DNA from 2 places in the Paenisporosarcina sp. TG-14 genome. Region 2 is predicted to be linked to the other one. Evidence: a T-box and tRNA genes for the amino acid it is inferred to sense, from the RefSeq annotation. Region 2 holds a T-box; the other holds one or more tRNA genes.
The links. A T-box is a leader RNA that pairs with one kind of tRNA and senses whether it is charged. The one in region 2 lies ahead of alaS (alanine--tRNA ligase), so its partner is inferred to be a tRNA-Ala.
Positions count from the first base shown of each region.

Region 1: it has a tRNA-Ala gene. The T-box ahead of alaS (alanine--tRNA ligase) is inferred to sense a tRNA for this amino acid. The anticodon was not compared.

Region 1 is NZ_AMGD01000011.1:45,244-53,261, reverse strand. Features, by position in the region: gene C406_RS0104765 (site-2 protease family protein) at 145-729, opposite strand; gene C406_RS0104760 (DUF6241 domain-containing protein) at 1,056-1,601, opposite strand; tRNA gene C406_RS0104755 (tRNA-Ala) at 1,975-2,047, opposite strand; gene C406_RS0104750 (DUF2804 domain-containing protein) at 2,203-3,234, shown strand; gene C406_RS0104745 (glycerophosphodiester phosphodiesterase) at 3,365-4,099, opposite strand; gene kynA (tryptophan 2,3-dioxygenase) at 4,112-4,972, opposite strand; gene helD (RNA polymerase recycling motor HelD) at 5,183-7,420, shown strand.
Region 2 is NZ_AMGD01000021.1:149,915-157,932, reverse strand. Features, by position in the region: gene mnmA (tRNA 2-thiouridine(34) synthase MnmA) at 1-24, shown strand, start outside; gene C406_RS0108540 (tetratricopeptide repeat protein) at 43-699, shown strand; gene recD2 (SF1B family DNA helicase RecD2) at 723-3,152, shown strand; gene C406_RS20515 (hypothetical protein) at 3,318-3,482, shown strand; gene C406_RS0108525 (HAD family hydrolase) at 3,779-4,435, shown strand; T-box leader at 4,542-4,751, shown strand; gene alaS (alanine--tRNA ligase) at 4,793-7,420, shown strand; gene C406_RS0108515 (IreB family regulatory phosphoprotein) at 7,511-7,777, shown strand; gene ruvX (Holliday junction resolvase RuvX) at 7,781-8,018, shown strand, end outside.

The DNA of each region.
Region 1 (8,018 bases), on a different contig from region 2:
AGTACACAACAAAAACAAGCAATCTTTTCCTCGACAAATTTAGGAAAGAATTGCTTGTTTAGATTGAAAAACCGGCACATTCTGTAAGATTTTGAACAGAAAAATGAACCTCACCTTTTTTAAATGAAAGAACATAATTGTTTATTAGATTGGTAAAATCCATTCATAAAATAAATAGAAAGAATTCATAACCACATCTATACTGGTTCTAATAAATGGAATTATGGTAAAATCTCCAATCGGAGTTAATATCACGATTAAAAATAGGATTGAACCATACATCTCTAAAGGACGAAGTTTCATCTGAATTTTTGCTGAAAATAAGCTAGACACGATACGATACCCATCTAAGGGAGGTAGTGGTAATAAATTAAACACACCTAACACCACGTTCAGAGAAACAAAGATGTTAAGAAATTCTCCTACTGAAACGCTAACTGGATTAAAATACCAAATACTAAATCCGACAAAGGCTAAAACAAAATTACTAAGAGGTCCGACTAAACTAACAATAATGGATTGAATGCGTCTTGTAGAAAAATAGGTACTATTAATCGGTACAGGTTTTGCCCATCCAATCCCTGCGATAAAAATTAATAGGGTCCCAACAAAATCTAGATGTTTCAGTGGGTTTAGTGTTACTCGTCCTTGATTTTTTGCTGTGTCATCTCCAAATATTGATGCCATCCAAGCGTGCATAAATTCATGAAGTGTAAAGGCGAATACCAATGTGATTACTACATACGGAATCTCTGTTAATGAAAATGCTAAAAATTCTATCTTGTCCGCCTGCCTTCAAACTTTTTGAGTAGCCGCTTCACTAATTATTTAAAGCTTTCTTAAAGCTAATGTATCATTTTAACAGTTGGATTTCACCAACAATTTTTCTGTTTAACAGACAACATATTTTATTCAAATAAAAAAACAGGGTTGTTCAAGGCTTTATACTACATACAGTATATCCAGAACAACCTCACGGGAAAGTATCGTCCAAATCAAAGTTAGACTGGACACTTCTTCAATGCAAAAGGCATTCACAATAGTAAGTGCCTTTTTTACTTATAATGTTTTTTTATAAACTCTAATTCTTCTTCATAGCTGAGAATGCCTGTCGCTCGACCAACATTTCCTCCTTGTAGCTCCCAAATTTCATTATGTTCATCGTCTATTTGAGAAAAATCATTTTCCGACCAACGTGTTAAAATCCTTAAATACAATCGCCAATTTGTATATTCACTCTTGTTAGTTTCAATTACCTCAATTAATCGCGTTACTCGTTCTGCAGTTAAAGGAAGGAGACTCCATTTTTTGTCTGCTTCAATTTTTTGATGAGACATAGCATGAATTGCGTTAGCAACTTGATAATCTAACATAGTCATTGGAAATTCTTCTACGATAGGCTTCTTCATCACTTCATTTACTTCAATAATCTTTCCTCCATCTTCGGTTGTTTTTTCTGTAATAGTCCCTTCTTTTTTTTCAATCGGAAGATCTTTTCCAAAAATACCAAAACCGATAAAACCTAGAGAAACTAGAACAGCTATACTTAAAGCAATTTTTTGAAATTTAGTGAATTTGAATTTTTTAATTAATTCTTTCATATTTCACTCCCAATAAAATTTAATACACGTACGTCAATAGGCGCGAATCTTCCAATAATTTAGAAACACTTTGTATGAGTAAACTATTCATAAACTACCAATCGCCTCTTTCACATAAAAAATAAGATTATATTTCCATTTTAATGTTAAAAACTTGCATTGCAAAGATATTGCTTTTAAAGGAGTGGAAATATCACCAATAATTGTACATTACTTTCCAATCTTATGGTTATTTTTTAGTAGATATAATATAAGTTGGTTCAGTTTAAAGAATCAAACTTAATTTCATACTTACAAAATTAGTAGTTGGAAACGCCACTTAAACAAAAAAGCATTTACTTAGTCTTTTCAGATTAAGTAAATGCTTTTTTTATGGAGACTATCGGGATCGAACCGACGACCTTTTGCATGCCATGCAAACGCTCTCCCATCTGAGCTAAGCCCCCTTGAACTAAATAATAAATAGTCTATACTTTTGGGTAAAGTAATTGACTTGTGTGTGAACTTTCATCTGAGCTAATACGCTAGAGCCATATATTTGTTACAATATGTATTATATAACAACATTAGTAGTGGATTCAATAGGCGAGAGGGTGTTGAGATGCCAAAAGTTCAGCAACATGCAGAACGTGAGATTCTAGATCCTATAGCTCTATGCGATTCAAAAGGAAATTTAAACCCTGCAGCTATTGGATTTTCGCGAAAATCATTAATTGATAGTAATTTATCAGGTCATTTTATGCGTAAGAAAAAATGGAATAATTGGTGTGTCTTTGGAGAAGATATTATGTTTTCAGCGTCCATTCGCCATATGGATTATGCTGTAATTTGTAGTGTGTACTTCTTAGATTATGAAACACAACGATATTTTGAGAAATCGATTACGGTTTCATTAGGGCAACGCATTCATATGCCTAATCAAGTCCTAGAAACGATTACGTTTTTTGATAATGAAATGAGTATTCAACTTTTACATATGCAAGGTGAAACACATATGAAAGTGACGATTTCAAATTTTGATGGTGAATTTCTTCATGCAGACTTACAAATTGAGCATCCTGTTAATGATGAATCTTTAAATGTAGTAATTCCGTGGAATCGACATTTATTTCACCATACGGCAAAGCACTATACTTTGCCGACAAGTGGATTTGTCAAAGTTGGTGACAAACGGTACAACTTCAATTCAGAAGATAGTTATGCTGTACTTGACTATGGTCGAGGGGTTTGGCCAAGAAAGGCTTCCAGGAAATGGGCTTCCGCTTCTCAACGGTTGGGAAACCAGCGTATTGGACTCAATTTTGGTGGAACATGGACAGATGGTACTGGCATGACTGAAAATGCTGTATTCGTTGACGGACAAGTATCAAAAATTTCAGAAGATGTTATTTTCACATATGACAAAAATGATTTAATGAACCCTTGGCATATTCGTTCTAAGTTTTCATCAGATGTTAATTTGACGTTTACTCCTTTTTTACAACGTGAAGCAAATATTAATATAGGATTCGTCAATTTGAACGGTTATCAAATGGTTGGATATTTTAACGGTTTCGTTCATTTACACGACGGTTCCTGTTTATTCATCACAGAATTACTAGGAAGTATCGAAGATCATAAAGCAAAATGGTAGCTATTCGGCACACTGGCTATAGATGAATGCTATGCCGAAATCCTTCAATGCTATACATAAAAACTCCTCATCTCCCTTATAGTTCTAGGGAATGAGGAGTATTTTCGTCTATATAGAAATATATTGAAACCTATTTGTCTATCTTCCCTGCTTCCAAAACATGTTTCATTTTTTCGGGAAAATCAGTGAAAATTGCGTGGACGCCAATTTGTTGCAAAGCTTGTACATCCAATACTTCATTTACCGTAAACACGCGAATAATAGCTCCTTTTAACATGGCTTCTTTGGTCATCTTACGCAGAGCTGCTGGGTACGAAATATGCAGAGCATCTGCTGGGATAAAACGTGCATAATCATAGGCATCGACGAGCACATCCATTGTTACTAAAGCAACTTCGATAAGCGGAGCAGATTTTTTGAAATTCCGAACAGCTTCATGATCAAAAGAAGAAATTAGGACACGCTCAGCCAAGCCCATTTTTTCAACTAAATGGAGTACCTTGTCCCCCATGCCCTCATATTCGAAAATATCCGACTTCAATTCAATATTTAGATGATGTGCTGTATTTTGAAATATCTTTAATACTTCTTCTAGAGTAGGAATGGACTCTCCTTTAAAATCATCACCAAACCAATTCCCAAAATCGTAAGCACGTAATTCTGATAAAGTTAAATCCCTTACGAATCCTTTCCCATTAGATGTTCGATTAATAGATTCATCATGAATAACGACAAGTTTGTCATCCTGTGTTAAATGAACGTCTAGCTCTACTCCAAAAATCTCTAGTCGAGCTGCTTCTTTAAATGCCGCCAGTGTATTTTCTGGATGAGTACCTGACGAACCGCGATGTGCATATATTTTCATACTGTAGCCTCCTTAAATTTCTGTACGTAATGTCCACAATTCAGGGAAGAAATATTGATCCAACACTTTCTTTAAATAATGGACGCCTGAAGATCCACCAGTGCCTTTTTTAAAGCCAATAATTCTTTCCACTGTTTTCATATGACGGAAACGCCATTGCTGAAGACAATCTTCAACATCTACTAGCTTTTCCGCTAATTGATACAATTCCCAATAAGTGTCTACGTCTCGGTAAACAGTCGTCCATGCTGCCAAGACACTGTCATTTGGTTCATAAGGGGTTGATACATCACGTGAAACAATTTCTTCGTCTATTGGCAGACCTGCTCGAGCTAGCTTGCGAATCGCCGCATCGTATAGCCCGGGTTGATGGAAAGCTTCAGTCAATGTACTAAGTAACTCTTCATCTTTTTCGTAAATTTTTAACACATGTTTTGTCTTGTAACCAAGTGCAAATTCAATCATCCGATATTGATATGATTGGAAACCACTAGCGTTTGCGAGAGTAGATCGAAACTCCATATATTCTGCAGGTGTTAATGTCGCTAATACATCCCATGCTTGAATAATCTGAGTTTGAATCTTTGATACGCGAGAGAGTTGTTTAAACGCTGGCTGTAAATCATCTTTTTCAATATTAGTAATCGCTGCGCGAAGTTCGTGTAAAATGAGTTTCATCCACAACTCAGAAACTTGATGAATAATGATAAATAAGGCCTCATCATGGTGATCACTTAAGCCATCTTGTGCCGTTAACAGTTTATCTAAATGAAGGTATTCTCCGTACGTCATGTTTTCTTTGAAATCTGTATGTAATCCCGATTCGCCTTGTGCAGCAGGGTTTTGCCCTTGATCTAATGGCTTTTTTTCCATGGTATCATCTCCTTAAGTCTCTACTTTCGCTCATCTCGTCTAGCTGTAGTATGACATGTGACTAAACACTTTAACAGACTACTTGCATTTTTCGAAAATTCTTATTTTACTGATTTAACAAATAATGTTATAATTCAAATCTGTTTTCAAACCCCAACATCTTTTATTCATCACTTGCAGGACGCAAAATTCTTCATATTGGAGGACTGTATGACACAGAAACATCCTGATTTTGAGCAAGAACAAGAGCGCCTGACCTACACTAAAAACTATATGCAACAGTTACTAGACGAATCAAAACGAGATGTAAAATCTGCACAAGAAAATATTCGTCATGCCATGGCCGATCTCGATTATTTAGATTCCAGTTTAAGCTATACGAACATTTTAACAAATGCCCGCTTTTTCGAAATGGCCCGTTCTCAAAAAGAAGGGTTAGAAGCCATTCAGCAAAAACCTTATTTTGCGCGCATTCATTTCCAAAAAGACGGTGAAGACAGTGAAATGTTGTACATTGGTAAGACGTCTTTATTTCAACGAGAAACGCAAGAACCCATTATTGTCGACTGGCGCTCGCCTGTTGCCAATGTGTATTACGATGGACGTCTAGGCGATATTGAATATGACGTTCGAGAAGACACTTTTACTGGCCATCTATTTTCAAAGCGTCAATATACAATTGAACAAGGCGAGTTACAATCAGTTCGTGACATTGATTTAACGACCAATGATGAGCTTTTACAAGAAGCTCTTTCAGGTAAAGCAGATGTTCGTTTAACTGAAATTGTGTCGACCATTCAAGCTGAGCAAAATGAAATTATTCGGGCTCATTTAAAACAACCCATTCTTGTGCAAGGTGCAGCAGGTAGTGGAAAAACGACCATCGCCCTCCACCGAATTTCTTATTTTCTTTATACAATGGGTGAACATTTCCCAGCCGATAAACTGATGATTCTAGCTCCATCCAAATTGTTTATGGACTATATAGCAGATGTTTTACCAGAACTCGGGGTCAGTAAAATTTGTCAAACCACCTTCGCTGAATACGTCTTACAAGCAACTACTATTAAATTGAAACTAAAAGATTCAAACTTAAAGTTAGCTACTTTAACTGAACAAGACTTTCCAGATGAAATGATGCTGTGGCAATCTCATATGAAAGGCTCTCTTTTTTATAAAGAATTGATAGATGCCTATCTCAAAGATTACGAGAAATCAATCGCCGATCAATTCGAAGACCTTTTCATTGAAAAGTACCGTATTATGAGAGGTTCAAAATTGAAAAAATTATTTCTAGGTGACTTTTCCTATATGCCTATTGAGAAGCGCTTAGAACGTATCAAATTAATTGTACAATCTCACGTACGCCAAAAGAAAAAAGAAATTTTGTTCATGTTAAATAAGAAATATGATGACGCTTTAGATCAAGCGCTATTTGGAATCCGGGATGCCGCCAAGAGAAAATCCGAAGTCACTAAGTATATCGATGAACGTGACTACCGCATCCCTCTTATTGAAAAAGAGTCAAAAACCACTACGTCTGCTTATATGAAACGCTTTAAGAAAGCCAATATTAAAAAGATGTATCGCGACTTTGTCACGGCTGATGATTTCATATGTGAACATACAACTCAGTGGACAGACCAACAACGGCATGCTTTCCTTCAAACCCATTCAATCGAATCATGGGAATTAGAAGATTTAGCACCTCTGTATTACATGCATACTAGGTTGAGAAGCATTCCTGATAAATGGAAAATGCGCGTTGTTTTTATTGATGAAGTTCAAGATTATAGCATTTTCCAACTTGCCGCTTTAAAAGAAGGCCTTGAAACAGATATGTTTACGATGGTTGGAGATTTAGCGCAAGGTATATACAGCTATCGTGCCCTTACTTCATGGGATCCAGTCGTTGAATTATTCCCAAGAGCTACTTATAAAACTTTGCAAAAAAGCTACAGAACGACTATTGAAATTATGACAGTTGCCAATAGCATTTTAACGCAAATGGATGAAGACTTGCCATTAGTTGAACCAGTTGTTCGCCATGGTATTGATCCACAATTTTATGAAATGAGCGTACTTGAAGGCCAGCGAGTCGTTTCTTTGTTAGAGGAAATCCGCAGTCGTGGTCACCATTCAATTGCACTAATTTGCAAAACAACTTCACAAGCGAAGTTGATAGCCAATCAACTTAAGGATTTCCTTCCCATTCAATACTTGAACGATCACTCGGATATTGACCAGACAAAGTTACTCGTCTTGCCTAGTCATTTAGCAAAAGGGTTAGAGTTCGATGCGGTGTTGATTGTGGCGATTGATATACCTTTCCGTAAGCATTCAATCGACCGTAAACTTCTGTATGTAGCGATGACTCGTCCAATGCATGAATTGCATTTAATCGGACCAAGTAGAGAACACTTTTTATTGCCACCAACAACGAGTTAGTAAGTCACCTATTTAACGTTTCTTCCACTGCGGAGAAACGTTTTTTGTTTTACATTAAGGAATGAAAGTGACAGTCGAGATGAGAAGACCTACAAGTAGACCGGAAATAGCGACTGTGACGACTATGGTTTCCGGCTCGCTTTGGATGGCAAACCTGCTGCATCATAACCTAGGGAATGAAAGTGAAGGTCGAAATGCAAGACCTACATGTAGACCGGAAATAGCGAGTGTGACGACTATGGTTTCCGGCTCGCTTTGGATGGCCAACCTGCTGCATCATAACCTAGAGAATAAAAGTGAAGGTCGAAGTGACGCTGTCACTTCGACCTTCACTCGTTCCTACAGGCAATCTTGCGGCGGATGTGCATCCGTCGCTCGCCTACAACCTTCACGTGTACGGTTCGTTTATTTTGGTTTACGAGTGAAAAGATACCGTCTGTATAGAAACAGGTAGCCGAAGATGCAATTTCGGCTACTACTTGCTTATTATAAAGGGTTATACATTTCCACAAACCATAAAAGTAGGCGTTTTTCATACTGTAGTATGTCTCATTGTCAAAAGAAGAGGATTCTAGATCGTAAGATAGCTCAGTTGTAA
Region 2 (8,018 bases):
AAAAAATTAACTTATGTTGGCTAATGGACTAGGAGTGAGAAAATGAATGAACTAGAACTTGGCATTGCGGCCATTCAGAATAAAGATTACGAACAAGCGGTTGTTCATTTTAATAACGCCATTGAAGAAGAACCAAATAATCCATTAGGTTACATCAATTTCGGCAATTTGTTAGCACGAATGAATGAAACAGATCGTGCAGAACGTTTCTTCCAAAAGGCGATTACGCTGGATGCACAAGCAGCTACTGCATTTTATGGGTTAGCCAATTTATATTACGAACAAGAACGCTTTGAAGAAGCAGTAAAGCTCTATGAAAAAGCAGTTCAATTTGGCATACAAGGTGCGGATGTCTTCTTTATGATGGGGAAATGTTTTGAACGGTTAGGGAACGAAAAACTGGCGCTTCCATATTTACAGCGTGCAGCTGAACTCGATCCAACGGATGTTCAAATTCGCTTATCTTATGGCATTGGATTAGCAGCTCTAGAAATGTTCAAAGAAGCAGAACCAGAATTCATGTATGTCATTCATGAAGACTTGAACAATGCTGATGCGCATTATAATTTAGGTGTGTTATACGCAGTGTCTACAGAGCGTATAGATGATGCCTTGTATCATTTAAAACAAGCATACACATTGCAACCGAAGTTTGATCAAGCGCGTTATGTATACGATATGATCTCATTAAGAAAATAACGATAGAAAAGGTGGCGACAGTTTTGTCAAGTCAAAATGAATTATTTGAACAGCAAGAAATGCATATTACAGGCAAACCTGTCGTCACTATTTTTCATAACTCCACAAATTTATTCTCCATTGTAAAACTTAAAATCAACGAAACGAATATACCTAATGATGATAAAGAAATTATTATTACTGGGTATTTCCCCCAACTAACGAATGAAGAAACGTATCGTTTTACTGGTCAAATTAAACAGCATCCAAAGTACGGAACGCAGTTTCAAGTGGAGACATTTGCAAAAGATGTTCCTGAAACTGAGCAAGGCATCATTCATTATTTATCGAGTGATTTGTTCCATGGAATTGGGCGGAAAACCGCTGAAACCATTGTGAAAAAGTTAGGGAAAGATGCGATTCGAATCATTTTAGATGATCCCGAAGCGTTAAACGTCATTCCGAGACTTGCGCAAGAAAAGAAAGACACGATTCGCTTAGGATTAGAGCAAAATCTTGGTTTAGAACGTGTAATGATTCAATTGAATGGATGGGGCTTCGGTCCTCAGCTTGCTATGCGGATTTACCAAACTTACCGTGAAGAAACCATTGAGATGTTAATGAAAAACCCGTTTCGTCTTATTGAAGATATAGAAGGAATTGGTTTTCATCGCGCGGACGAATTAGGTTCTAAACTTGGAATGACAGGAAAACATCCTGATCGAATTAAAGCGGCCGTTTTTCATTTGTTAAATGCTGCTTCTCTCAGTGAAGGACATGTTTACTTACATGCTGAACAAATATTACCCAATGTCAAGCAACTGTTGGAGTCTAGCCAGTTTGAAGAAGTACCTTTTGAGGCGATTTCAACTGCTTGTATGGAATTAGTCGAAGAAGGGAAACTCGCAGGTGAGATGTCCCGTTTTTACTTGCCTTCCCTTTATTATTCAGAAGTAGGCATCGCGTCGAAACTAGAAACTTTGTTAGCTGAACAACAAGAAAGAACGGGCTTTCCGACGTCTGAAATTCGTAAAGCTCTAGGCGATACGGAAGAACGATTAGATGTGACCTATGCACAGACCCAGATTGAGGCAATAGAACTTGGAATGAATGCATCTGTCATGTTGCTAACGGGTGGTCCTGGTACAGGAAAGACAACGGTAGTCAGAGGACTCGTTGAAGTATACGCAGAATTACATGGCCTAACGCTTGATCCTAAAGACTATGCAAAAAAGCAAGAACCCTTTCCAATTATTTTAGCAGCCCCTACTGGTCGTGCAGCTAAACGATTAAATGAATCAACAGGCCTTCCATCCATGACAATACATCGTTTGCTTGGCTTCACCGGGCAAGATAAAGATGAAGAAACAGAAAGAGATATTAAAGGTAGGCTAATCATAATTGATGAAATGTCAATGGTCGATACATGGTTAGCCCACCAACTATTAAAAGCCATTCCTGAAGGCGCACAGGTCATTTTTGTTGGTGACCAAGATCAATTACCACCTGTTGGACCAGGGCAAGTATTAAAGGATTTACTAGCATCTAAACGAATACCAACTGTAGAACTAACTGATATATATCGTCAATCTGCTGGCTCATCAATTATTCAACTAGCTCATCAAATGAAAAAAGGCCAATTGCCAACGAATATAACTGATAAAACATCTGATCGTTCTTTTATAAAAGCTGGACCGGATCAAATTTCGGAAGTTGTCGAAAAAGTCATCAAAAGTGCTTTGGCAAAAGGCCATACCATTAAAGAATTACAAGTGCTGGCCCCTATGTATAAAGGTCCTGCTGGCATTGATGCATTAAATAAAATGATACAACAAATGGTCAATCCAAATGATACCCAAAAACGCAAGGAACTAGTGTTTGGAGAAACAATCTATCGTATTGGCGATAAAGTGTTACAGCTCATCAATCAACCGGAAAGCCAAGTATATAACGGGGATATGGGCGAAGTAATAAGTATTTCAAAAGCCAATGAAAATATTGAAAAGCAAGACATGATGATCGTTTCATTTGAAGGAATTGAAGTAACCTATCAGCGCAATGATCTAGGTCAATTAACACTTGCCTATTGTTGTTCCATTCATAAATCCCAAGGTAGTGAGTTCCCAATTGTTATCATGCCAGTAGTACGTAGTTACATGAAAATGCTACGACGCAATTTATTATATACAGGGATTACTCGGGCAAAAAATTTCTTAATTCTTTGTGGCGATGTAGATGTCTTTAAATTTGGCATTCAACGCAATGACGATTTAGCAAGATTAACATCATTAAAGGGACGATTAAGTGAGGCAGTTCCAGCGGTAACAGAACCGGTTGTTGCCGAAAATAGTGTGAGTGAAGGTGACCATGACCATGAATTGTCGTTAACTGCGACTAATCATTTAACGATACACCCATTAGTCGGAATGAATGGAACAACACCTTTTGATTTTTTAGAAGAAGTGGCAGAATGACGAATAGATTAATAAAACCACAGGTATGCATACCTGTGGTTTTTCGTCCTTCTTTAACAAGTATATCCTGCTCCTAATAAGAATTCTTAGTCATGAATTTATGGGTATTTATGTTAAAATAATTGGGGTAATTGAACGATCAAGGGAGGTTATTTGAGAAAGTAGTTGTATAGAAGTGATACTTATGAAGCATATTTATGCTTTGAAACGAAAGAAGAATTAGAAGAATATGAAGAAATGAAAGAAAGATTTAAAAAGAGACTAAACGAATATCAAAAAGTGCTTAAAAAAGAGTTCGCATTGACAAGTTCACCAAAAGGAATAATTTGAACGACCGAAGTTTTGGCAACTACTGTTTTTTCTGGAATTCCAATACCGGCTTACATAAATGCGGATTTTATTTATACGTCACCTGATATTAATAATGGGAGAAAGATATGGAGTAAAACAGCGTAGGCTCAAGCGGGAATAGCGAAGTGTCGAAATCCACTCGAACGATTAGTTCGAGTTAGTTCGGCGCAAGACCGCGGAAAGCTAGCAGTTTTGCGGAATATCAACCCTCATGTTGAAGGGTGTTTTATACAAAATTTGACTATAATAGACTAAACTATCAAAAGAGGTGCGATATGATAAAAGCAGTGATTTTTGATTTTGACGGACTCATTATTGATACAGAAACAATTTGGTATGAAGCGTTTAAGGAAGCCTTAATACAGTTTGAGGTAGATTTGACAATTGAACAATTTGCATTAGTCATCGGTACGGATGATGCAGTATTGGATAAATATATTTTGGACAATATAAAAGAATCCTCAACTATTTCTGAAATCAAAGAGTTGGCATCGAAGCTATTTAACGAAATGATTGGTCAGCCAAAATTACGAGATGGTGTGGAAGAGTATTTGATTACTGCAAAAGAAGTGGGATTAAAAATTGGGTTGGCTTCAAGTTCAAAACGGGAATGGGTAGAAAAATATTTGACTCAGCTTCACATTCTTCATTATTTTGAAGTCATCAAAACAAGAAATGATGTAACTACTGTTAAGCCAGACCCCGAACTATACTTGCAAGCCATCAAAGCACTTGATGTGAAACCGGATGAAGCCATTGCTTTTGAAGATTCATTGAATGGCTTAAAAGCAGCGCGAGGAGCAGGCTTGAAATGTGTGATCTTCCCTAATCCGGTTACAACCAATTTAGCTTTTGAAGATCACAGTATGAGATTGTCTTCGATGGCTGAAAGACCTTTGACGTATATTCTTAAAGAATTAAATGGGAAATAGAGCTTACGTTTACGTGGAGAAACGAAAAATACCGGATTAATTCCTTGTACTTTACAAAAGAGAATTGACACACAGACAATTATTTTTTATACTTTTAAACAAATGATTGAAAACGTTGATGGAGAAAGTACATTTGTGAGGCTTGCATAAGAAAGAGGTTCCTTGGCTGAAAGAACCTTCAAGTTTTTAAGATGGAAAGCTACTCCTGAGTGCAGCTAATCCCTGTCGTAAGCCGCGTTAAGGCATAATCGAGAGACAGCAGAGAACTTCTGCTGTAACTAGGGTGGTACCGCGAATTAAAGCCTTCGTCCCTTTTTTAGGGACAAGGGCTTTTTCTATTTTAAGGAGGAATTATTCATGAAAACTGCTGCAGAAATTCGTCGCATGTATTTAGATTTTTTTATTGAAAAAGGGCATGCATTAGAACCTAGTGCACCGCTTGTTCCGATAAACGATAATTCACTATTGTGGATTAATAGTGGTGTCGCAACATTAAAAAAATATTTTGATGGACGTGTAATACCTGATAATCCGCGTATTACTAACGCACAAAAATCTATTCGTACAAATGACATTGAAAATGTTGGGAAAACAGCTCGTCATCATACCTTCTTCGAAATGTTGGGGAATTTCTCCATTGGTGAATACTTTAAAAAAGAAGCGATTCACTGGGCGTGGGAATTTTTAACGGATAAAAAATGGATAGGTTTTGATCCACAGTTATTATCAATTACAATTCACCCAGAGGATGAAGAAGCGTATGCAATATGGCGTGATGAAGTCGGGATCCCTGAAGAGCGTATTATTCGCTTAGAAGGTAACTTCTGGGATATTGGAGAAGGTCCAAGTGGTCCGAACTCAGAAATTTTCTACGATCGAGGAGAGAGTTATGGTCATGATATGACGGATCCAGAACTGTATCCTGGTGGAGAAAATGATCGCTATTTAGAAATTTGGAACTTGGTTTTCTCACAGTTTAACCATAACCCAGATCACACGTATACCCCTCTTCCAAAGCAAAATATTGATACGGGTATGGGTTTAGAGCGTATGGCATGTGTCGTACAAAATGTCCCGACAAACTTTGATACGGATCTATTCTTACCAATCATTCGTAAAACACAAGAACTTTCGGGTAAAACATATGGCGAGGATGGAAATTATGACCTTGCCTTTAAAATAATTGCTGATCACACTCGTACCGTTGCTTTTGCAATTGGAGACGGTGCACTGCCTTCAAATGAGGGAAGAGGGTATGTATTGCGTCGCTTATTACGTCGTGCTGTTCGTTTCGGTAAAAATTTAGGTATGGACCGTCCGTTTATGCACACATTAGTTCCAATTATTGGAGAAATTATGAATGATTTCTACCCTGAAGTCAAAGCAAAACAGGAATTTATCATGCGTGTAATAAAAAATGAAGAAGAACGTTTTCATGAGACACTACAAGATGGTCTTGGTATTTTAGCAACTGTTATTTCAACTCAACAAGATGCTGGTTTGAAGGTCATACCAGGTAGTGATGCATTCCGTTTATATGATACGTTTGGTTTCCCTGTTGAATTGACACAGGAATATGCTGAAGAAGATGGAATGACAGTCGATCTTGAAGGTTTTAAAGCTTCTCTAGAAGCTCAACGCACACGTGCTCGATCTGCACGAAAAGATGTTGATTCCATGCAAATACAATCTGAAGTTTTAGGGAATATTAAAGAGCAAAGTCATTTTATTGGCTACGATACAGTGATAGCTACGGCTAAAGTGATTGTTATGGTAAAAGATGGGGAACACGTTGAAATTGCTCAAGAAGGCGATGTAGTTAAAGTTATTTTGGACCAAACTCCTTTCTACGCTGAAAGTGGCGGACAAATAGCAGATCACGGAATCATTCAAAATGACCTGTTTAAAGCATTTGTAAAAGATGTCCAAAAAGCACCAAATGGCCAAAATCTTCATACGGTTGTTATTGAGTCTGGCGAACTAACAATAAATGACGATGTAACCGCAACAGTAGATCAATCTATGCGAAAATCAACAGTTAAAAACCATACCGCTACCCATTTATTACATCAAGCATTAAAAGACGTCTTAGGCACTCACGTAAACCAAGCAGGTTCTTATGTAGGTCCAGATCGATTACGTTTTGACTTCTCTCATTTTGGTCAAGTGACAAAGCAAGAGCTTGAATTGATTGAGCAACAAGTAAACGAGAAAATCTGGGATGATATTCAAGTAATTACGGGAAATCATAAAATTAGTGAAGCGAAACAAATGGGTGCTATGGCATTATTTGGTGAAAAATATGGGGACATTGTTCGTGTTGTATCAATAGGGCAGTATTCACTAGAACTTTGTGGTGGTTGTCACGTGAGTAATACTTCACAAATTGGTTTCTTTAAACTGTTAAGTGAAAGTGGTATTGGTGCTGGAACTCGCCGAATTGAGGCTGTTACCGGAAAAGGTACATATCAATTTGTTAAAGAGGAAGAAAGCATTTTAGAAGAAGTAGCTGCATCGTTGAAAACAAATCCAAAAGATGTGGTTGCACGCGTTCAAGGATTACAACAAGAACTTCGCCAAGTCCAACGTGAAAATGATTCATTATCTGCAAAAATGGCAAATAATCAAGCTTCTTCTATTTTAGAAAATGCGCAACAAATTGATGGAATTACGGTTTTATCTTCACGCGTACAAGTAAAAGACAATAACCAACTTCGACAAATGATGGATGATTTGAAAACGAAAATGAATCAAGCAGTTATTGTTTTAGGTGCCGCTGAAGGTGACAAAGTCATGTTAATTGCTGGTGTAACAAATGATTTAACTGGCGGAAAATATCATGCAGGTAATATTGTGAAACATGTTGCCGAACAATGTGATGGTAAAGGTGGCGGACGACCAGATATGGCAATGGCTGGAGCAAAAGATTCGTCGAAACTTGAAGAAGCTTTACAATCTGTGTATGATTATGTCAAATGCGTTTAATTAAAACTTGATATCGGTTATACTGAACAAGCAACTTAAATATGCTTGTAAAAGACAAATATATTTTACTCCGAAAGCGAGGTGCTGATCATGAGTTCATTTGACAAGACAATGAAGTTTAATTTTCCTGAAGAGTCTATGGAACAAGAAGTGAAGCAAGTAATGCTTCATGTCCATTCGGCGCTTGAGGAAAAAGGGTACAACCCAATCAACCAAATTGTCGGCTACTTACTTTCGGGTGATCCGGCATACATTCCTCGCCACCAGGAAGCACGAAACCTAATCCGTAAGCTTGAGCGTGATGAAATCTTAGAAGAGCTTGTAAAGTTCTACATCAAAAAGAATAACGAGGCATAAGTTATGAGAGTAATGGGGTTGGATGTAGGCTCGAAAACTATTGGTGTGGCGATTAGTGATGCCTTTGGTTGGACAGCTCAAGGAATTGAGACGATTAAAATTGATGAAGTGAATGAAAAATTCGGTATGGAGCGTATTGCTGAATTAATGAATTTGCATGAGGTATCTTCATTTGTGGTTGGGTACCCCAAAAACATGAACAACTCGATTGGACCACGTGCAATAGCATCGGAACGCTTTG